DNA from 3 places in the Streptomyces sp. NPDC002463 genome. Region 3 is predicted to be linked to each of the others. Evidence: riboswitches for the same ligand, from Rfam matches in the RefSeq annotation. Region 3 holds a riboswitch; each other region holds the start of a gene.

Region 1 (5,871 bases), on a different contig from region 3:
GCGGCCCCCGGTCAGGACATCGCGCTCTACATCAACTCCCCCGGCGGCTCTATCAGCGCCATGACCGCGATCCACGACACGATGCGGACGCTCTCCTGCGACGTGGAGACCACCTGCCTCGGGCAGGCCGCCTCCACCGCCGCCGTCCTGCTCGCCGCCGGCACCCCCGGCAAGCGGCTCGTCCTCCCCGGCGCCCGGGTCACCCTCCGCCAGCCGGCCATGGACGAACCCCTCCAGGGACAGCCGAGCGACCTCGACATCCACGCGCGCGAGCTGCTCCGGCTGCGCGCCCTGACGGCCGGGATGCTCACCGAGTACACCGGGCAGAGCCGGGACCGGATCGACGCCGACATCGACCGCCTCACCGTCCTGGACGCGCCGGCGGCCGTCGCGTACGGGCTGGTGGACCACGTGATCACGAACCGGCGCGACGCCGGTGCGGCGCGGTGAGCCGGCCGTGGTACCCGAGCTGCCGCCGCTGCCCGCGCTGACGCGGGCCGAGGGCGAGTTGATCGACGCCTACCTCGAAGTCGTCGACCTCCTTGGGAAGATCAACCCATCCAGAGGTACGCATACCTATGGGGCACTACGGGCGGCACAGGCCCTGGTGGGGCGCGCGGAGGCGCTGCGCGAGGCCCTGACGCTCATGCATATGCGGGGCGAGAGCGAGGTGCACGCGGACACACTGGCGCGCGCCCTGCGGGTGTTGGACGGAGAGCGCCGCACCGACCGCGTCACCGTCCCCCACGCACGGGCGAGTTGACATTCCGGCATGTCGTGTCGAGGTCCGTACGGCCGACACGCACCGCAGAATCGCTCCCCCGTTCGGCGTAGTCGACGAGTCGACATATGGGTCGGGTGAGTTGCGCAACAGGTGTACGCATCTGGCGGAATGGGGCGTTCCGCCCCTGGTACGGGGCTCGTAGGCCAAACCTCCGGTGATCGCGAAAGCACCCTGTCCACCCGAATGGATCAGTCGTGAGGAGCCTCACATATCGCCGTTTCAGCTCGGATTTCGCCCTGGGTGTGGGTCAAGATCCCTGTCGACGACAAGCCCCCGCCATCCGAGGCGGGGCGGTCCGGGCGGACGCCGAGTCCTGCCGCTGTCCCGGACGTCTGGTCGACAGGAGTGGATCGGCAGGAGTGGAGGACCCAGGCAGTACGGGACGTACGCGCTGTTTCCGCAGCGGGACCGTCCCTTGGGGTGAAGCCGCAGCCGCGGCCGGGCATCTTCGCCAGCCCGAACCCGACAGGTCATCCTTCGCAGGCGGCTGACGAAGGGTTGCGCATGACTGCGCAGATGCACGTCCCGTCCCTGCTGTCCCGGGCCGGAGCCGTCACGGCTCTCACCCTCGCCGCCGTCGGCGGCACGATGCTCGCACCGGGTGCGGCGTCCGAGGCCCAGGCGGCGACCACCTACGCGAACAAGGCACTGAGCGTCGCCGCGTCCAAGAAGGGAGCCCCGTACCGGTACGGGAGCGCGGGACCCACCCGGTTCGACTGCTCCGGTCTGACGCTCTACGCGTACAAGCAGGCGGGCAAGTGGCTGCCCCGCACCGCGCAGCAGCAGTACAACAACACCCGGCACATCTCCGCGTCCAGCAGACAGAAGGGGGACCTGGTCTTCTTCCACTCCGGCGGGAGCGTCTACCACGTGGGCATCTACGCCGGCAGCGGCAAGATCTGGCACTCGCCCAAGACGGGATCCTGGGTGAAGCTCGACCCGATCTGGACGTCGAGGGTCTACTACGGCCGCGTCCGATGACGCCCGCCGGGCACTGAGCCCGCCCCAGGGGTGCGGTGGCGCCGCCGCACCCCTGCGCCGGGTCTACGCGTACGAGGCCGCCGTGGAGGCCCACGGGAGGGAGATCCAGACCGTCTTCCCGCCCTCCTCCGTCGGGGTGACCGACAGACGGCCGCCCGCCTCCGCCGCCAGGGAGCGGATGATGACCATGCCCCGGCCGTTGTCCTGCTGGACCGCCGCCGGAAGACGGCGGGGCCAGCGCGGGTGGCTGTCGGTGACGCCGATGTGGAGGCGCTCCTCGCGCTCCAGGCGGACGTCGACCGTGAACGTGGGCGACTGCCCGAAGGTGTGCAGGACGGCGTTGGTGGCCAGCTCCGAGATCATCAGGCGGATCGCGTCCGCCAGGTCGTCGGCACCGTCGAGGCCCCACCCGTCGAGGACCTCCGCGACGAACCGCCGGGCGGTGGGGACCGACGCGGGATCGCTCGGCAGAGTGACGGATGCTTCCTGATGGTCTGCCATGGCGACGCTGTCCCTTTCCCGCCGGGGCTTCTGCCCCGGATCGCGCTTCGCGTCAGAGTCCCACCGATCGTGCCGCCCCGGCAGGCGTTCCACCAAGATATGTCCCCATCTGTCGCCCGAAGCGGTGAACTCTGCTGCCCGGGACCGCGCTTGGGACTCCCGACGGGACGTCAGACCGCCGGCGCGGTCCGCAGGATCGTCTCCACCGCGTGCGCGATCTCCGCGTCCGTCAGATCGGCCCGCGCCGTGAGCCGCAGCCGCGAGATGCCGTCGGGGACGGACGGGGGACGGAAGCAGCCGACCGCCAGGCCCTGTTCGCGGCAGTCCGCCGCCCAGCGCAGCGCCGCCTCCGGGGAGGGGGCGTGGACCGAGACGACGGCCGCGTCGGGACGGGCCGAGGTCAGCCCGGCGTCCGTGAGCAGCCGGTGCAGGGTGGTGGCGACGGTACGGGCCCGCTCGGCGAGGCCTGGTTCGGCCGCGATCAGCCGCAGGCTCGCGAGCGCGCCGCCCGCGGCGGCGGGGGCGAGCCCGGTGTCGAAGATGAAGGTGCGGGCGGCGTTCACCAGGTGCTCGATCACCCGCGCCGGGCCGAGGACGGCGCCGCCCTGGCTGCCGAGGGACTTCGAGAGGGTGAGGGTGGCGACGACGTCCTCGTCGCCCGCGAGCCCGGCCTCGTGCAGCGCGCCCCGGCCGCCGTCGCCGAGGACGCCGAAGCCGTGGGCGTCGTCGACGACGAGCCCGGCGCCGTGCGCGCGGCAGGCGTCGGCGAGCCCGGGGAGCGGGGCCTTGTCGCCGTCGACGGAGAAGACGGAGTCGCTGACGACGAGTGCCCGGCGCCCCGGATGGGCGTCCAGGGTCTTGGCGACGGCCTCGGCGTCGGTGTGCGGGACGACCGCGGTCTCAGCGCGCGCCAGGCGGCAGCCGTCGACGATCGAGGCGTGGTTGGAGGCGTCGGAGACGATCAGGGAGTCCCGGCCGGAGAGCGCGGTGAGCGCCGCGAGGTTCGCGGTGTAGCCGGAGGAGAAGACGAGGGCCGCCTCGAAACCGCAGAAGTCGGCGAGTTCGCGCTCCAGGCGGGTGTGCAGCCGGGTGGTGCCGGTGACGAGCCGCGAGCCGGTGGAGCCGGCGCCCCAGCGCCTGGCCGCCTCGGCCGCCGCCTCGGTGACCTCGGCGCGGCGGGTGAGGCCGAGGTAGTCGTTGCTCGCCAGGTCCAGGACGTCCGACTCGGCCGCCCGGGGCCGCAACGTCCGGACGAGACCGGCCTCGGCCCGGCGGCGCGCCTCCGCGTCGGTCCAGTCGAAGGCGGTACGGCGCGGGCCCGCGGCCCGTGCGTCGTCGGCGCCCGCGGCGCGTGCGTCCTCGGCCTGTGGCATGCGGCGATCCTTTTGTAGGCAGCGCACAGACCCTAACCGCAGGATGCCGAGGTCGGGATGTGGTCATCCACACACCTCGATCGGGGGCGTTTGTTCGGATCCTCCTTGGCCAGGGGGCGGGCGGTAGGCAAGGATCTGCGGTTATGGACCTCCTGAACACGCTGGTGGAGAAGGGGCTGCGGCGCGAGCTGCCGACCCGTGAAGAAGCGCTCGCCGTGCTGGCGACCTCCGACGACGAACTGCTCGAGGTGGTGGCGGCGGCCGGCAAGGTGCGCCGTCAGTGGTTCGGGCGCCGGGTGAAGCTGAACTACCTGGTCAACCTGAAGTCCGGTCTCTGTCCCGAGGACTGCTCGTACTGCTCGCAGCGGCTCGGCTCGAAGGCCGAGATCCTCAAGTACACCTGGCTGAAGCCGGACGAGGCCTCGCAGGCCGCGGCGGCGGGTGTCGCCGGCGGCGCCAAGCGGGTCTGCCTGGTGGCCAGCGGCCGCGGCCCGACGGACCGGGACGTGGAGCGCGTCGGCAAGACGATCGAGGCGATCAAGGAGCAGAACGAGGGCGTCGAGGTGTGCGCCTGCCTCGGTCTGCTCTCCGACGGCCAGGCGGAGCGGCTGCGGGAGGCCGGCGCCGACGCGTACAACCACAACCTGAACACGTCCGAGGCGACGTACGGGGACATCACCAAGACCCACACCTACGCGGACCGCGTGGACACCGTGCAGAAGGCGCACGCCGCCGGTCTGTCGGCCTGCTCCGGTCTGATCGCGGGCATGGGCGAGAGCGACGAGGACCTCGTCGACGTCGTCTACGCGCTGCGTGAGCTCGACTCGGACTCGGTGCCGGTCAACTTCCTGATCCCGTTCGAGGGCACCCCGCTCGCCAAGGAGTGGAACCTCACCCCGCAGCGCTGCCTGCGGATCCTCGCGATGGTCCGGTTCGTCTGCCCCGACGTCGAGGTGCGGATCGCCGGCGGCCGCGAGGTGCACCTGCGCTCGATGCAGCCGCTGGCGCTGAACATCGCGAACTCGATCTTCCTCGGCGACTACCTGACCAGCGAGGGCCAGGCCGGCCAGGCCGACCTGGACATGATCGCGGACGCGGGCTTCGAGGTGGAGGGCGCGGGCACGACCACGCTGCCGAAGCACCGCGCGGACGCGCTCGCGGCGGCGGGCGGCTGCGGCTCCAAGGCCTCGGCGGGCTGCGGTTCGGAGGCCTCCGCGGAGGGCACGGGCTGCGGTGGTCACGCGGAGGAGGCCGGCGGCTGCGGCCCCTGCGGCGGACACGCGGCGCCGGCGGCCGAGGAGGCCCGTGCGAACGAGGCCCGCACCGATCTGGTGGCCGTGCGCCGCCGGGGCGCCGGCACGGACCTCGCGCCGAATGCGTAACGACGAGCTCCTCGCCCTGGACCGGGCGCACGTCTGGCATCCGTACGGCCCCATGCCGGGCCGTGCGGAGCCGCTGGTCGTCGCGTCCGCGTCCGGGGTGCGCCTCCGGCTCGCCGAACCCGTCGAGGGCCAGAGCGAGTTGGTCGACGGCATGTCCTCGTGGTGGTCGGCGGTCCACGGCTACAACCACCCCGTGCTCAACGAGGCGGCGCGCGGCCAGCTGGAGAAGATGAGCCACGTCATGTTCGGCGGGCTCACCCACGAGCCCGCCGTCCGGCTCGCCACCCGGCTGGTCGAGATCACCCCCGAACCGCTCCGGCACGTCTTCCTCAGCGACTCGGGCTCGGTCTCCGTCGAGGTCGCGGCCAAGATGTGCCTGCAGTACTGGCGTTCCCTGGGCCGCCCCGAGAAGCAGCGGCTCCTCACCTGGCGCGGCGGCTACCACGGGGACACCTGGCAGCCGATGTCCGTGTGCGATCCCGAGGGCGGGATGCACGAGCTGTGGTCGGGGGTGCTCCAGCGGCAGGTGTTCGTGGACGCGCCGCCGGCCGCGTACGAGGAGTCGTACGCGGAGCTGCTGCGGGCCCGGATCGCCGAGCACGCGCACGCGCTGGCGGCGGTGATCGTGGAACCGGTCGTGCAGGGCGCGGGCGGCATGCGCTTCCACGACCCGGCGTACCTGCGGGTGCTGCGCGAGGCCTGCGACGCGCACGACGTGCTGCTGGTGTTCGACGAGATCGCGACCGGGTTCGGGCGTACGGGCACGCTGTTCGCCGCGGACCAGGCCGGGGTCTCCCCCGACGTGATGTGCGTGGGCAAGGCGCTGACCGGCGGCTACCTGTCGATGGCG
Region 2 (5,871 bases), on a different contig from region 3:
TGGGAGCTCTTCGCCGGTGCCGCCGACGAACCGGCCAACCGGCGCGCGATCATCGACAACACCACCGGCGGGCGCTACGACGACGCCTGGCTGAGCGCACTCGTCGACCGCTCCGTGACCCGCTCCTCCGCGACGGCCTTCCGCGCCTACCTGGACTCCTGGTCCCGCACCGACTTCCACGAGCGCGTCCGTGACAACCCCACGCCCGTCCTGCTCGTCGTCGGCGCCCACGACCCCGCGCTGGGCACCGAGGCGATGGAGGCCACGTGGCTGCGCTGGTACCCCAACGCCCGCCTCGAAGTCCTCAAGGACGCCGGCCACTACGCCCCCGAGGAGACGCCGCAGGCCCTCGCCGAGGCCATCGAGGCCTTCCTCGGCGCCTGAGGCCGTCGGCCCCGGTCTCCGACCCCGTCGATCCGGGGTCCGGTCCCGTCGAAGATCATCCGAAGGTCAACGGGACCGACGACTTTCGAGGACAGCGGTGAGGCCCCTCGGCAGCCGATCATCGTGCTCACGACCTCAGGGGGCGGTCTTCCAGGGACCGCCCACGACCGGCAGGAGCACAACCGATGGGCCTCGCACAGTCACAGCAGCGCTTTCTCGTCCGGCAGAAGGTGACGCTCATGGCCAACCGGTACCTGGTGCACACCATCGGCCCGGACGGCAAGGAGGGCGAACTCGTCGCCTTCGCCCACCAGAAGAGGATGGCGCTCAAGGAGCACGTCACCTTCTACACGGACGAGTCCCAGCGCCAGGTCCTCTTCACCTTCAAGGCCCGTCAGGTCATCGACCTCGGCGCGACGTACGACGTGGTGGGCGCCTCCGGCACCCGACTGGGCGGCTTCCGGAAGGACTTCGGCGCGTCCCTGCTGCGGAGCACCTGGCACCTGAGCCGGGAGGGCGAGGCGGGCGAGACCACCGGGCAGGAGCGGAACGAGGTGGTGGCGCTGCTGCGGCGCGCCTGGGAGTTCCTGCCCCTGGACCTCGTTCCGTTCGTCGTGCCGTACCACTTCGACTTCACCGCGGACGGCCGCTCCGTCATGTCGGTCGACAAGCTGTTCGGGATCCGGGACCGGTACGTGCTCGACATAGCCGACCCGGGGCTCGACCGGCGGCTGGCGATAGCCCAGACCGTGGCCCTCGACGCCCTGCAGTCCCGCTGACGGGGGAGGCCCACCGGACCGACGGGGCGCGTGGACGGAGCCGACCCGCTGACCGCACCGGCCCGCCGATCGAGCCGACCCGCTGACCGCACCGGCCCGCTGACCGAGCCCGCCCGTCGACCCGGGTGACGCGTCTACCCTGGAGGGACGGGCAGGGGACGGGGCACGCCGTTCCTCCCCGCGCCCGAGCCGCACACCAGCGGAAGGGCGGCGGACCATGTTCTTCAGCGATCGTACGGATGCGGGGCGCCAGCTCGCCGCCCGGCTCGACCACCTCAAGGGCCATGACGTCGTGGTCCTCGGGCTCCCGAGGGGTGGCGTGCCGGTGGCGGCGGAGGTCGCGGACGCCCTGGACGCGCCGCTCGACATCTGTCTCGTACGGAAGCTGGGCGTGCCGCACCAGCCGGAGCTCGCGATGGGGGCGCTCGGGGAGGGCGGTGTACGGGTGCTCAACGAGCGGGTGCTGCGGGAGGCCCGGGTGAGCGAGCGCGACCTCGCCGCGGTGGAGGAGCGGGAGCACACCGAGCTCGACCAGCGCGGCCTCCGCTACCGGGGCAGCCGGCCCTCCGTGCCTCTCGACGGGAGGACGGTCGTCGTGGTCGACGACGGGCTGGCCACGGGGGCCACGGCGCTGGCGGCCTGCCGGGTGGTGCGGGCCAGGGGTGCCGCCCGGATCGTGCTCGCCGTGCCGGTGGCGCCGAAGGGCTGGACGGCCCGTGTCGGCGGCGAGGCCGACGAGACCGTCAGCGTGCACGCCCCGGAGCTCTTCTTCGCGATCGGGCAGTTCTACCGGGACTTCTCGCAGACCCCGGACGCCGAGGTCATCGACTGCCTGGAGCGGAACAGAGCCGGGCGGGCCCCCGTCGTGCAGGACACGGACGTACGGATCCCGGTCGACGGCGTCAGCCTCGGTGGGCGGCTCGCGGTGCCCGAGGGTGCGGGCGGCATCGTCCTGTTCGCGCACGGCAGCGGCAGCAGTCGCCACAGCCCCCGGAACCGGGCCGTGGCCGCCGAGCTCAACCGGGCGGGACTCGGGACGCTGCTCTTCGACCTGCTGACCGAGTCGGAGGCGGTGGACCGGGCGCATGTCTTCGACACCCCGCTCCTCGCCGGGCGGCTCGCCGGGGCCACGGAGTGGCTGGCCGGGCGTCCCGAGAGCGCGGGGCTGCCGCTCGGGTACTTCGGTGCGAGCACGGGTGCGGCGGCCGCGCTGTGGGCGGCCGCCGAGCCCGAGTCCCCGGTGAGCGCCGTCGTCTCGCGCGGCGGTCGGCCGGACCTCGCGGCCGAGCACCTGGCACGGGTGCGTGCCCCGACGCTCCTGGTGGTGGGCGGCGCGGACGCGATGGTCCTGGACCTCAACCGGCGGGCCCTGGCGCTGCTGCGCTGCGAGAACCGGCTCGCCGTGGTGGGGGGCGCCGGCCACCTCTTCGAGGAGCCGGGCGCCCTGGAGGAGGTGGCGGACCTCGCCACCTCCTGGTTCGCCGAGCACTTCCGGCGTGAGGGGATCAGTACGCCGAGTTGACGTTGTCGATGGAGCCGTAGCGGTCGGCCGCGTAGTTGCAGGCGGCGGTGATGTTGGCGACCGGGTCGAACAGGTCCAGGGACGTGCCGGGCACGTGGTAGGCGAGGAAGGTCGGCTCGATGACCTGGAGCAGGCCCTTCGAGGGGGTGCCGGCGACCGCGTTGGAGTCCCAGAGGTTGATGGCCTGGGGGTTGCCGGACGACTCGCGCATGACGTTGCGGAAGATGCCGTCGTAGGAGCCGGGGATGCCGTGCTGGCCCATGATGGCCAGCGACTCACGGATCCATCCGTCGAGGTTGTCGGCGTAGTTCGTCGCGGCGACCGTGGCCGCCTTGACGGCGGCGGGGGCGGCGACGGCCGGAGCGGCCGCGGCGGCGGAGGAGCCCGTTCCGGCGGCGACGGCGGGGGTGGCCGGCTTCGTCTTCGCCTGCGTGGGGGCGGCCTTCACGGAATCCCGACGAATCGTCAGTTCGAGGCCGGGGTGAATGAGTGACGGATTGTCACCCACGACGCTCTTGTTGGCGTGGTAAAGGTTCTTCCAGCCTCCCTGAATTCCCTTCTTGTGGGCGATCAGGGAAAGCGAGTCACCGCTCACGACGGTGTACGTGTGCGCGGCGGCCGGGGCGGCGGGAGCCTTGGCCGCGACCGGGGCGGCGAGGCTCTGGACGGCGATCTCCGGGGCGCCGGACACGGGCGCGGCGTCGGCGACGGCCGGGGCGATGAGCGGCAGGGCGAGTGCGGCGCCACCCGTGCCGACCAGGGCGAGGCCGCGGGAGACGGGGCTGCGGCGGTGACGGCGGTGCTTACCGTGAGCAGGCATGACGGTTTCCTCTCCGGCGCCTGCGGGGTGAGCTGTCGGGTTCGGACGGGAGATGTCCGGCCGCGCGCACGCGGCTGCACCCCGAGCCGTTCCGGAATCCGGACCGGCGTATTCGTGGGTCCCCCGCTCCTGCCGTCGGGTGAAAGGGAGTTTTACCGAGCGGCGGCAGGATTGGGCGTTCCGCTCGAATGGAGGTGACCGTAGGCCAGTAATGCGACGGATAACAAGGGGAGTGGGTCGCGGGCATCGGGAAATGGATCACGGAATTCGGGGAATTCAAGATCGATGCCGTCCGGGAGGCATCGAACTTCCTTGTCCGGTATGGGGCGGGAGAGGGGGCGGCCGGACCGGCGGGTCGTATGAGTGAGTCGCGTCACCAGGACCGCAATGTCCCATATGGTGCGTAATTCCTTTCGTGAGTAAATGGGGGGAAATTGCCTGGGGTGGGGTGTTCGTCGAGGGGTGGAGTGGCATGGATGCGAGCGGTGCTCCATGTGGGGGTAAAAGTCGCAAAAGGGACATTCATCGTGAAAGGTGGAGGCAGTCGACCCAGGAGACACCTCCATGCCGCCCTCCACCGCCCTGCTCAGCCCCGACACCCTCGACCGCGAGGCGGCCGCCCTCTTCGAGAGCGCCACCTGGCAGCGGATCGTCACGGACTGGACCGCCCCCGAGGAGTCGCCGCCCGCTGAGGACGGCTGGCGGAAGCTGCTCAGCGTGCCGGTGGACCGGCTCGTGGCCGAGGCCCTGGCCACCCTCCCGCCGGAGCTCCCCGCCGAGCGCCGGATCCCGGGACGGCTCGGAGCCGTGCTTCCGGACCGGCTGCACACCTGGCGCCGCATCGGCCAGGCCGACCTCCGCCCCTCGGTGCACCTCGGCTACGCGCGCCTCGTGCTGACCGAGTGGGGCTGGCAGAATGCCCCGTACAAGCTGCGCGACGCACGCGGTGCCCGGTGCGTCTGCGGTGCCCTCCTCGCCGCCCACCGCCTCGGCTACGGCAGCGCGGACACCATGAACGAGGCGGCCGCCTGGATCATGACCGAACTCCGGTCGCGCGGCTGGCAGGAGCTGATCGGGCCGTGGAACCGGGCCCCCGGCCGTACCGCCGCCGACGCGGTGGCCCTCCTCGACGCCACGGTCCGGCGCGCCGCCGAAGCGGGCCGCTGACGCCGTACCGGAGGCCGGGCGGCGGCCATGCCGCCGCCCGGACCCGCGGGGGATCAGCCGCTGATGCTCGGGGCTCCGGTCTCGATGTGGCCGGTGTACCGGCGCGACCAGGTGCCGTCGATGTCGGCGAGGATCGTGAAGTCGTACCAGCCGTCGTTGTACGCCACCGCGTTGAAGAAGTCCTCGCGGCTGGAGTTCGCCGGCACCGTGTACGTCCACGGGCCGTCCGAGCGGTAGGCGTTCGAGCGGATCGTGAAGGTGACGGGCCCGGCCGAGGTGTTGGTCATCTTGAACCACAGGGCCGTCTTGCCCGTACCCGCCTCCGGCGCGTACCTGGCGGCCACCTCGACCGCCTTGCCCGCCTTCGAGGCGTCCCCGATGAAGCGGCGCAGGAAGCGGTTGGGGCCCATCATCGAGATGTCGTACTTCCCCGAGCCCGAGCCGAGGCCGATGTTGAAGTAGTCGGTGGCCGTGCCGCCGGGGTCGACGGTGTACTGCCAGGCGGCGGTGTCCCGGTACTGGTGGGGGTGGATCGAGAAGTGCGCCGACCGCTTGGCCTCCGTGCCCTGGTTCGTCATCGAGAACCAGGCGAGGATCTTGCCCGCGGAGCCGAACTCGAAGCGGTCGAGGTTGCCGTTCACCTGGTACGGCAGGGCGCGCGCCGGGCGGGTGCCGGACTCCTGTACGGGCAGCGCGTTGTTCTGCGGGGCCGGGTTCGGCAGCGGGCCGCAGGTGGCCTGCCCGATCACCTTCGCCGTGGAGGGAAGGTTGGCCGGCACTCCGTACACCGGGTTGGCGAAGTCGAAGACCCCGGTCAGGTCGCCGGTGACCTTCCGGCGCCAGGCGCTGATGTTGGGGCAGGTCGCCGGGGTGCCGAGCGCCGCCGTCCAGCTCTCCATGAAGCGCAGCACCGAGGTGTGGTCGAAGACCTCGGAGCTCACCCAGCCACCGCGGGTCCACGGGGACATGACAATCATCGGGACGCGGAAGCCCAGGCCGATCGGCACGCCGTCGATGTACTCGCCCGCGGTGCCCGGAGGGGCGACCGGCGGGGGCACGTGGTCGAAGAAGCCGTCGTTCTCGTCGTAGTTGAGGAACAGCACCGTGGAGTCGAACACCTCGGCGTTCGCGGCCAGCGCGCGGTAGACGAGGTCGACGAAGTGGGCGCCGTCGCCCGGAGGGGCGTACGGGTGCTCCGA
Region 3 (5,871 bases):
CGAGGCCATGCTGAAGCGGTGGCCCGACTGGGGCCTCGACATCGACGGCAAGCGGGTCCTCGATCTCGGCGAGATGTTCGACGGGCTGCCCGTCGTCCTCGAGATCGGCTTCGGCATGGGCGAGGCCACGGCCCAGATGGCCGCCGCCGATCCCGGCACCGGGATCCTCGCCGTGGACGTGCACACGCCCGGCCAGGGCAATCTGCTCGGGCTCGCCGACCGGAACGGCCTGACCAACGTCCGCGTCGCCAACGGCGACGCGATCATCCTGCTCCGCGAGATGCTCGGCGACGCGACCCTCGACGGCTGCCGGGTCTACTTCCCGGACCCGTGGCCCAAGGCCCGCCACCACAAGCGCCGGCTGATCCAGCCCGAGTTCCTCAGCCTCCTCGCGCCCCGGATGAAGCCGGGCGCCGTGCTGCACTGCGCCACGGACTGGGAGGAGTACGCCGTGCAGATGCTGGAGGTCCTCTCCGCGCATCCGGACTACGAGAACACGCAGGCCGACGGCGGCTACGCGCCCCGCCCCGACTTCCGGCCCCTCACCCGCTTCGAGGGCCAGGGCCTCGACAAGGGCCACGTCGTGCACGATCTCCTCTTCCGGCGGAAGTGACGGGGAGCGGCTTACTCCGTCGACCGGTGTCGGTGGCGGTCGTTAGGGTCGCTCACGTGTCGAACTCCGTTCCCGTCCCGCACCGCGACACCGAGGAGCCGGACTTCCCCGCCGCCGCGGACCGATCGCAGTGGCGCTACCGGCCGCGCCGGGCCTTCTGGCGCAGCCGGCTGGTCCGCGCGGTCTCCGTCGTGACGCTGCTCGCGCTGTGCGCCCTGGTGATCCTGGCCCTGGTGCGCGAGCAGACCGGTACGCAGGGCTTCCTCGTCGGTCTGGGCCTGGCCGTGCTTCCCGTACCGCTGCTGATGTCGGCGTTCCGCTGGCTCGACCGGGTGGAGCCGGGCCCCTGGAAGAACATGCTGTTCGCCTTCGCCTGGGGCGCCTTCGCGGCCGCGCTCGTCGCGATCCTGGCGAACTCCTTCGCGGTCCGCTGGATCGCCACGGCCACGGCCGACCCGGACTCCGCCGACAACCTCGGGGCCACCGTCATCGCCCCGGTGGTGGAGGAGAGCGCCAAGGCCGCCGCGATCCTGCTGCTGTTCCTCTTCCGCAGGAGGGACTTCGGCGGTCTCGTCGACGGGGTGGTGGTCGCCGGTTTCACCGCGACCGGCTTCGCCTTCACCGAGAACATCCTCTATCTCGGCAACGCCTTCGGCGAGGACCAGGAGTTCGGCTCCGGCATCGGCATGGTGACCGCCGGGACCTTCTTCGTACGGGCCGTGATGTCACCGTTCGCGCATCCGCTGTTCACCGTGCTCACCGGCATCGGCTTCGGCTTCGCCGCCCTCGCGCCGCCCGGGAAGCGGCTGCGCCGGGTGCTGCTGCCGCTGGCCGGGCTGCTGCTCGCGATGAGCCTGCACTCCGCCTGGAACGGCTCGGCGACCTTCGGCGGCCCGCTGGCCTTCTACCTGGTGTACGGGGCGCTGATGGTTCCGGCGTTCGGCCTGCTGACCTGGCTGGCGGTGTGGAGCCGGCAGCGCGAGCTGCGCACGATATCCGGGGAGCTCCCGGCGTACGCGGCGGCCGGCTGGCTCGCGCCGACCGAGCCGCTCGCGCTGTCCTCGATGCGGGCCCGGCAGATGGCCCGCGCGTTCGCCGCCCGGACGTACGGCCCGCCGGCCGCGCGGGCGGTCGGCGAGTACGAGTCCTTCGCGACGACCCTCGCGTTCCTGCGGGACCGGGCCCGGCGCGGCACGGCCGGCCCCGATTTCCCGGCCCGGGAGCAGGAGCTCCTCCACCACCTGTGGCAGCGCCGCGCGGTGGCCTCCCCGGCGCTGACGTACGCGGCCCGGGCGACGGGCCGGGCCTGGGCGCCGCCTCAGTATCTGGACTACGACGGCTACAACCCGTACCGGAGCTAGGGCCTGTCTTTCGGATCAGGCCGGATCAGGGAGCGGGGCCTGATCCGAAAGACAGGCCCTAGATCGCCGAGGCCTCCGTGAGGAGGGTCAGCTCGGCCTCCGTCAGCGTCAGGTCCGCCGCCGCGACGAGGGCCGGGAGCTGTTCGACCGTGCGGGCCGAGGCGATCGGCGCGGCGACGGTCGGCCGGGCGGCGAGCCAGGCGAGGGCGACGGTGGCGAGCTCGGTCTCGTGCGCCGCGGCGACCGTGTCGAGTGCGGAGAGCACGGCCTGGCCCCGCTCGGTCTCGGCGAGCTCGGCGGCGCGGTGGGCGCGGGCGCTGTCGACGGTCCTGCCGGGGCGGTACTTGCCGGTGAGGAAGCCGGCGGCGAGCCCGTAGTACGGGACGGCGGAGAGCCCGGCCTTCTCGACGGTCTCCAGGAGCGGGCCCTCGTAGGTGTCGCGGGAGACCAGGTTGTAGTGCGGCTGGAGGGCGACGTACCGGGTGAGGCCCTCGGCCTCGGCGAAGTCGAGGGAGGCCCGCAGTCGCTCCGGGGAGATGTTGGAAGCGGCGACCGCGCGCACCTTGCCGTCCTTCACCAGCTGGTCGAGGGCGGTGACGATCTCCTCGACCGGGACGGACTCGTCGTCGAAGTGCGTGTAGTAGAGGTCGATGTGGTCGGTGCCGAGGCGGCGCAGCGACTCCTCCGCGGCGGCCTTGATCGTGGGGGCGGAGAGGCCCTTGAAGCGGGGGTGGGCGCCCGCCTTGGTGGCGACGACGATGGCGGAGCGGTTGCCCCGGGAGGCCATCCAGCGGCCGATGACGGTCTCGGACTCGCCGCCCTCGTTGCCCTCGGCCCAGGCGGAGTAGACGTCGGCGGAGTCGACGAAGTTGCCGCCGGCGGCGGCGTAGGCGTCGAGGACGGCGAAGGACTCCGCCTCGTCGGCGGTCCAGCCGAAGACGTTGCCGCCCAGGGCCACGGGGAAGACGTGCAGGTCGGAGGAGCCCAGCGGGCGGAGAGAGGTCATGTCGAATCAACCGCTCCCGTCGCCGGGCCTATTCCGTGCGGGTGCTCAGGGGTTGATGCCCTTGGACTGGAGCCAGGCCATCGGGTCGATGCCGTCGCCGCCGGGGGTGTGGACCTCCATGTGGAGGTGGGGGCCGGTGACGTTGCCGGTGGCGCCGACGCGGCCGATGGTCTCGCCGGTGGACACGGTCTGGCCGGCGCTGACCGTCATGGACGACATGTGGCAGTACCAGACCTCGGTGCCGTCCTCCATCTCCAGGACGACGCGGTAGCCGTAGGAGCCGGACCAGCCCGCCGACTTCACGGTCGCACCGTGGACCGCCTTGAGCGGGGTGCCCGTGGGGGCGGCGAAGTCGAGACCGGTGTGGTAGCCGGAGGACCACATCGAGCCGGACTGCATGTAGGTGGCGGTGAGGGTGTACGAGGAGACCGGCAGCGAGTAGCCGGCGGCGAGCTTGGCGAGGCGCTCGGCCTCGGCCGCCGCTTCCGCCTTCGCCTTGGCCTCGGCCTCGGCCTTCGCCTTGGCTTCCGCCTCGGCCTTCGCCTTCGCGTCGGCGGCGGCCTTCTCCGCAGCCGCCTCCTTGGCCACGGCCTCCGCGGCGGCCTTCTCGGCGGCCGCCTTCTCCGCCGCGGCCTTCTCGGCGGCGTCGGCGGAGGCCTGCTGCTGCTCGGCCTGCTGGAGGATGCGGGCGCGCAGGGCCTCGCCCGCGGCGGGCATGGCGGCGGTGGTCTGCTCGGCCTGTCCGGTCGCCTGGTCGTCCGCGGTGGTGTACGTGGCGGCGGTGAGCGGGTTCGGGTTGGCGCGGTCCGCGCTGACCGGCGCGCTGTCCTCGCCGGGGAGGAGGTCGCCGACGCCGGGGAGGTCGTGCGGGTCCGGCAGGTTCAGGTCCGGGAGGTCCGGCAGCGATATGGCGACCGGGGGCTTCTCCTGCGCGGTGGCGAGGCCGCCCGCGCCGACGGCCGCGATGACGCCGACGCCGAGGACGGTGGAGGAACGGGCGAAGTTGGAGCGCTGCTTGACGACCCGGTGCCGGCCGCCGGAGCGGCTCTCGGCGCGGAGGGAGCCCTCGGTGGGGTTCCACTCGGTGTCGGGGGCGGAGGGACCAGCACCGCCACCGAAAGCGTCGAAGGGGGCTTCGGGTGCGGGGGTGTTGGACGCCACGGGGGCGCGCTCCTTTCCTTCCTTCTCGCCTACCGGGTTAGCTGACGGGTTCGGAGCAGGAAGGTCTCCTACGGGCCCCTCCGTACGGGACGAAGGCGTCCGATTCACCCCAAGTGGTGGTTCCCCGGTTCCTTTTCAGGATTCGGCGCGTGCGCACGGTGCCGCCTCTTGCGACGGCTGGGACGACCGCGCTGCGTTATCGAACGTTAATAGACAGGGGGTCCCGATTCCAAGCCCGTCCCTCTTGATCATTCATTGAATTGAGGGAGTATCACCCGAGTTGACCCCCCTTCAGCAAGGCGTAAGAGGCGGATGGGGAAACATGCACGATCTGACGTTATGTCAATTGTTATCGCAGTGACACCCCTCGACTACGCCCGGTGACCGGGCCCGCCCGGCGGCACCACCGGCATCGTCCGCCGCCGCTCGGGCTGCCCCGTCGCGGGGCGGCTCACCGCGAGCAGCGCCATGTCGTCCGTCGCCCCGCCGCCCGTGTGGAGCCGTACGTCGTCCACGAGCGCGTCGAGCAGCTCCTCGGGCCCCGGGAAGATCCGCCCGGCGAGCCGAGCCGCCGGATCGTAGAAGACGCCCCGCGCGTCCCGCGCCTCCGAGAGGCCGTCCGTGTAGAAGAGGAGCGTCGCACCCGCCGGGAACGGCCGCGCCTCGGCCCGGTCCGGCCACGCCGCCAGGTCGCCCATGCCGAGCGGCAGCGCCGCCTCGCCCGGCTCCAGGATGTCGAGCCGCCCGTCCGCGTACAGCATCAGCGGCGGCGGATGGCCACGGTTGACGACCCGTACGAAACCGTCGAAGGTCCCGCTCCCGTCGCCGCGCGGGATCTCGGCGAGCACGGCCGTGGTGAACCCCTCGAAGGCGTCGAGTCCGTGCCGGCGGGTGCCCTCCCGGGCGAGTGCACGTTCGAGTCGCCGCGCCACGCCCTCCAGGCTCCGCTCCTGCTCGGCCGCCTCCCGGAAGGCGCCGATGACGACGGCGACGGCCTCGACCGCGTCCAGCCCCTTGCCCCGGACGTCCCCGACGACGAGCCGCACCCCGTGCGGGGTGTCCTGGACGGCGAACAGGTCGCCGCCGATGAACGCGTCGGCCTGCGCCGCCTCGTACCGCGCCGCGCACTGCAGCCCGCCGATCCGCTCGTCGGGCGTCGGCAGCACCGCCTTCTGCGCGGTCTCCGCGATGACCCGCGCCGAGGCGAGCCGCTCACCGCTGCGGCGCACGACCCGGTTGATGAGGAGGGCGAGCGCGGAGACGGTGACGACGGTCAGGGTCTCGGTGAGGGCCGCGACCTCGTCGACGGTGCCGTTGTAGGCGTGCAGCCCCACCGAGGCGAGGACGGCGGCGATCCCGGTGAGCAGGGTCGTCAGCTGGGAGAAGAAGGGGGCGGCGACCAGGGGGGCGGCGGAGAAGAGCGGCGCCGCCGTGTACTCGGGCGGTGTCGCCAGGTCGAAGACGACACCGCCCGCGATGATCAGCGGGGGCAGCGCGCGGATGAACCGCCGGGCACCGCTGTAATCGGGCCGGCCCTCACCGCCCCGCCGCCCTCCGCCCGCCGCTCCTCGGGGGTGCCCCACCTGTGCTCTCCTGCCCGGATCCGACCGGCGCGCGGTCCGCACCGCACCCTCCCAGGGTGGCCGCCGCCGCCCGGGGCGGCGACTCCCACGGGGCCGATAGGCGTACGGGCGGGGCACCCCGGGCAGACGTCAGCCGCCCGTGGTGCT

Evidence for each region. A riboswitch is a leader RNA that binds a small molecule or an ion and turns the genes downstream of it on or off. The one in region 3 is predicted to bind cyclic di-AMP.
Region 1: another riboswitch for cyclic di-AMP. It lies ahead of ACFYX3_RS31085 (C40 family peptidase); the one in region 3 lies ahead of ACFYX3_RS17410 (M23 family metallopeptidase).
Region 2: another riboswitch for cyclic di-AMP. It lies ahead of ACFYX3_RS29815 (transglycosylase SLT domain-containing protein); the one in region 3 lies ahead of ACFYX3_RS17410 (M23 family metallopeptidase).

The regions. Positions count from the first base shown of each region.
Region 1 is NZ_JBIARL010000018.1:62,843-68,713, reverse strand. It holds gene ACFYX3_RS31095 (ATP-dependent Clp protease proteolytic subunit) at 1-450, shown strand, start outside; gene ACFYX3_RS31090 (hypothetical protein) at 458-763, shown strand; cyclic di-AMP (ydaO/yuaA leader) riboswitch at 1,164-1,286, shown strand; gene ACFYX3_RS31085 (C40 family peptidase) at 1,289-1,765, shown strand; gene ACFYX3_RS31080 (ATP-binding protein) at 1,829-2,266, opposite strand; gene ACFYX3_RS31075 (8-amino-7-oxononanoate synthase) at 2,437-3,639, opposite strand; gene bioB (biotin synthase BioB) at 3,783-5,021, shown strand; gene ACFYX3_RS31065 (adenosylmethionine--8-amino-7-oxononanoate transaminase) at 5,014-5,871, shown strand, end outside.
Region 2 is NZ_JBIARL010000016.1:195,312-201,182, forward strand. It holds gene ACFYX3_RS29800 (alpha/beta fold hydrolase) at 1-384, shown strand, start outside; gene ACFYX3_RS29805 (hypothetical protein) at 570-1,163, shown strand; gene ACFYX3_RS29810 (phosphoribosyltransferase family protein) at 1,381-2,685, shown strand; gene ACFYX3_RS29815 (transglycosylase SLT domain-containing protein) at 2,669-3,505, opposite strand; cyclic di-AMP (ydaO/yuaA leader) riboswitch at 3,510-3,693, opposite strand; gene ACFYX3_RS29820 (hypothetical protein) at 4,070-4,672, shown strand; gene ACFYX3_RS29825 (phosphocholine-specific phospholipase C) at 4,726-5,871, opposite strand, start outside.
Region 3 is NZ_JBIARL010000007.1:362,029-367,899, reverse strand. It holds gene trmB (tRNA (guanosine(46)-N7)-methyltransferase TrmB) at 1-613, shown strand, start outside; gene ACFYX3_RS17420 (PrsW family intramembrane metalloprotease) at 670-1,974, shown strand; gene ACFYX3_RS17415 (aldo/keto reductase) at 2,033-2,980, opposite strand; gene ACFYX3_RS17410 (M23 family metallopeptidase) at 3,026-4,141, opposite strand; cyclic di-AMP (ydaO/yuaA leader) riboswitch at 4,153-4,299, opposite strand; gene ACFYX3_RS17405 (PP2C family protein-serine/threonine phosphatase) at 4,513-5,724, opposite strand; gene ACFYX3_RS17400 (MFS transporter) at 5,854-5,871, opposite strand, start outside.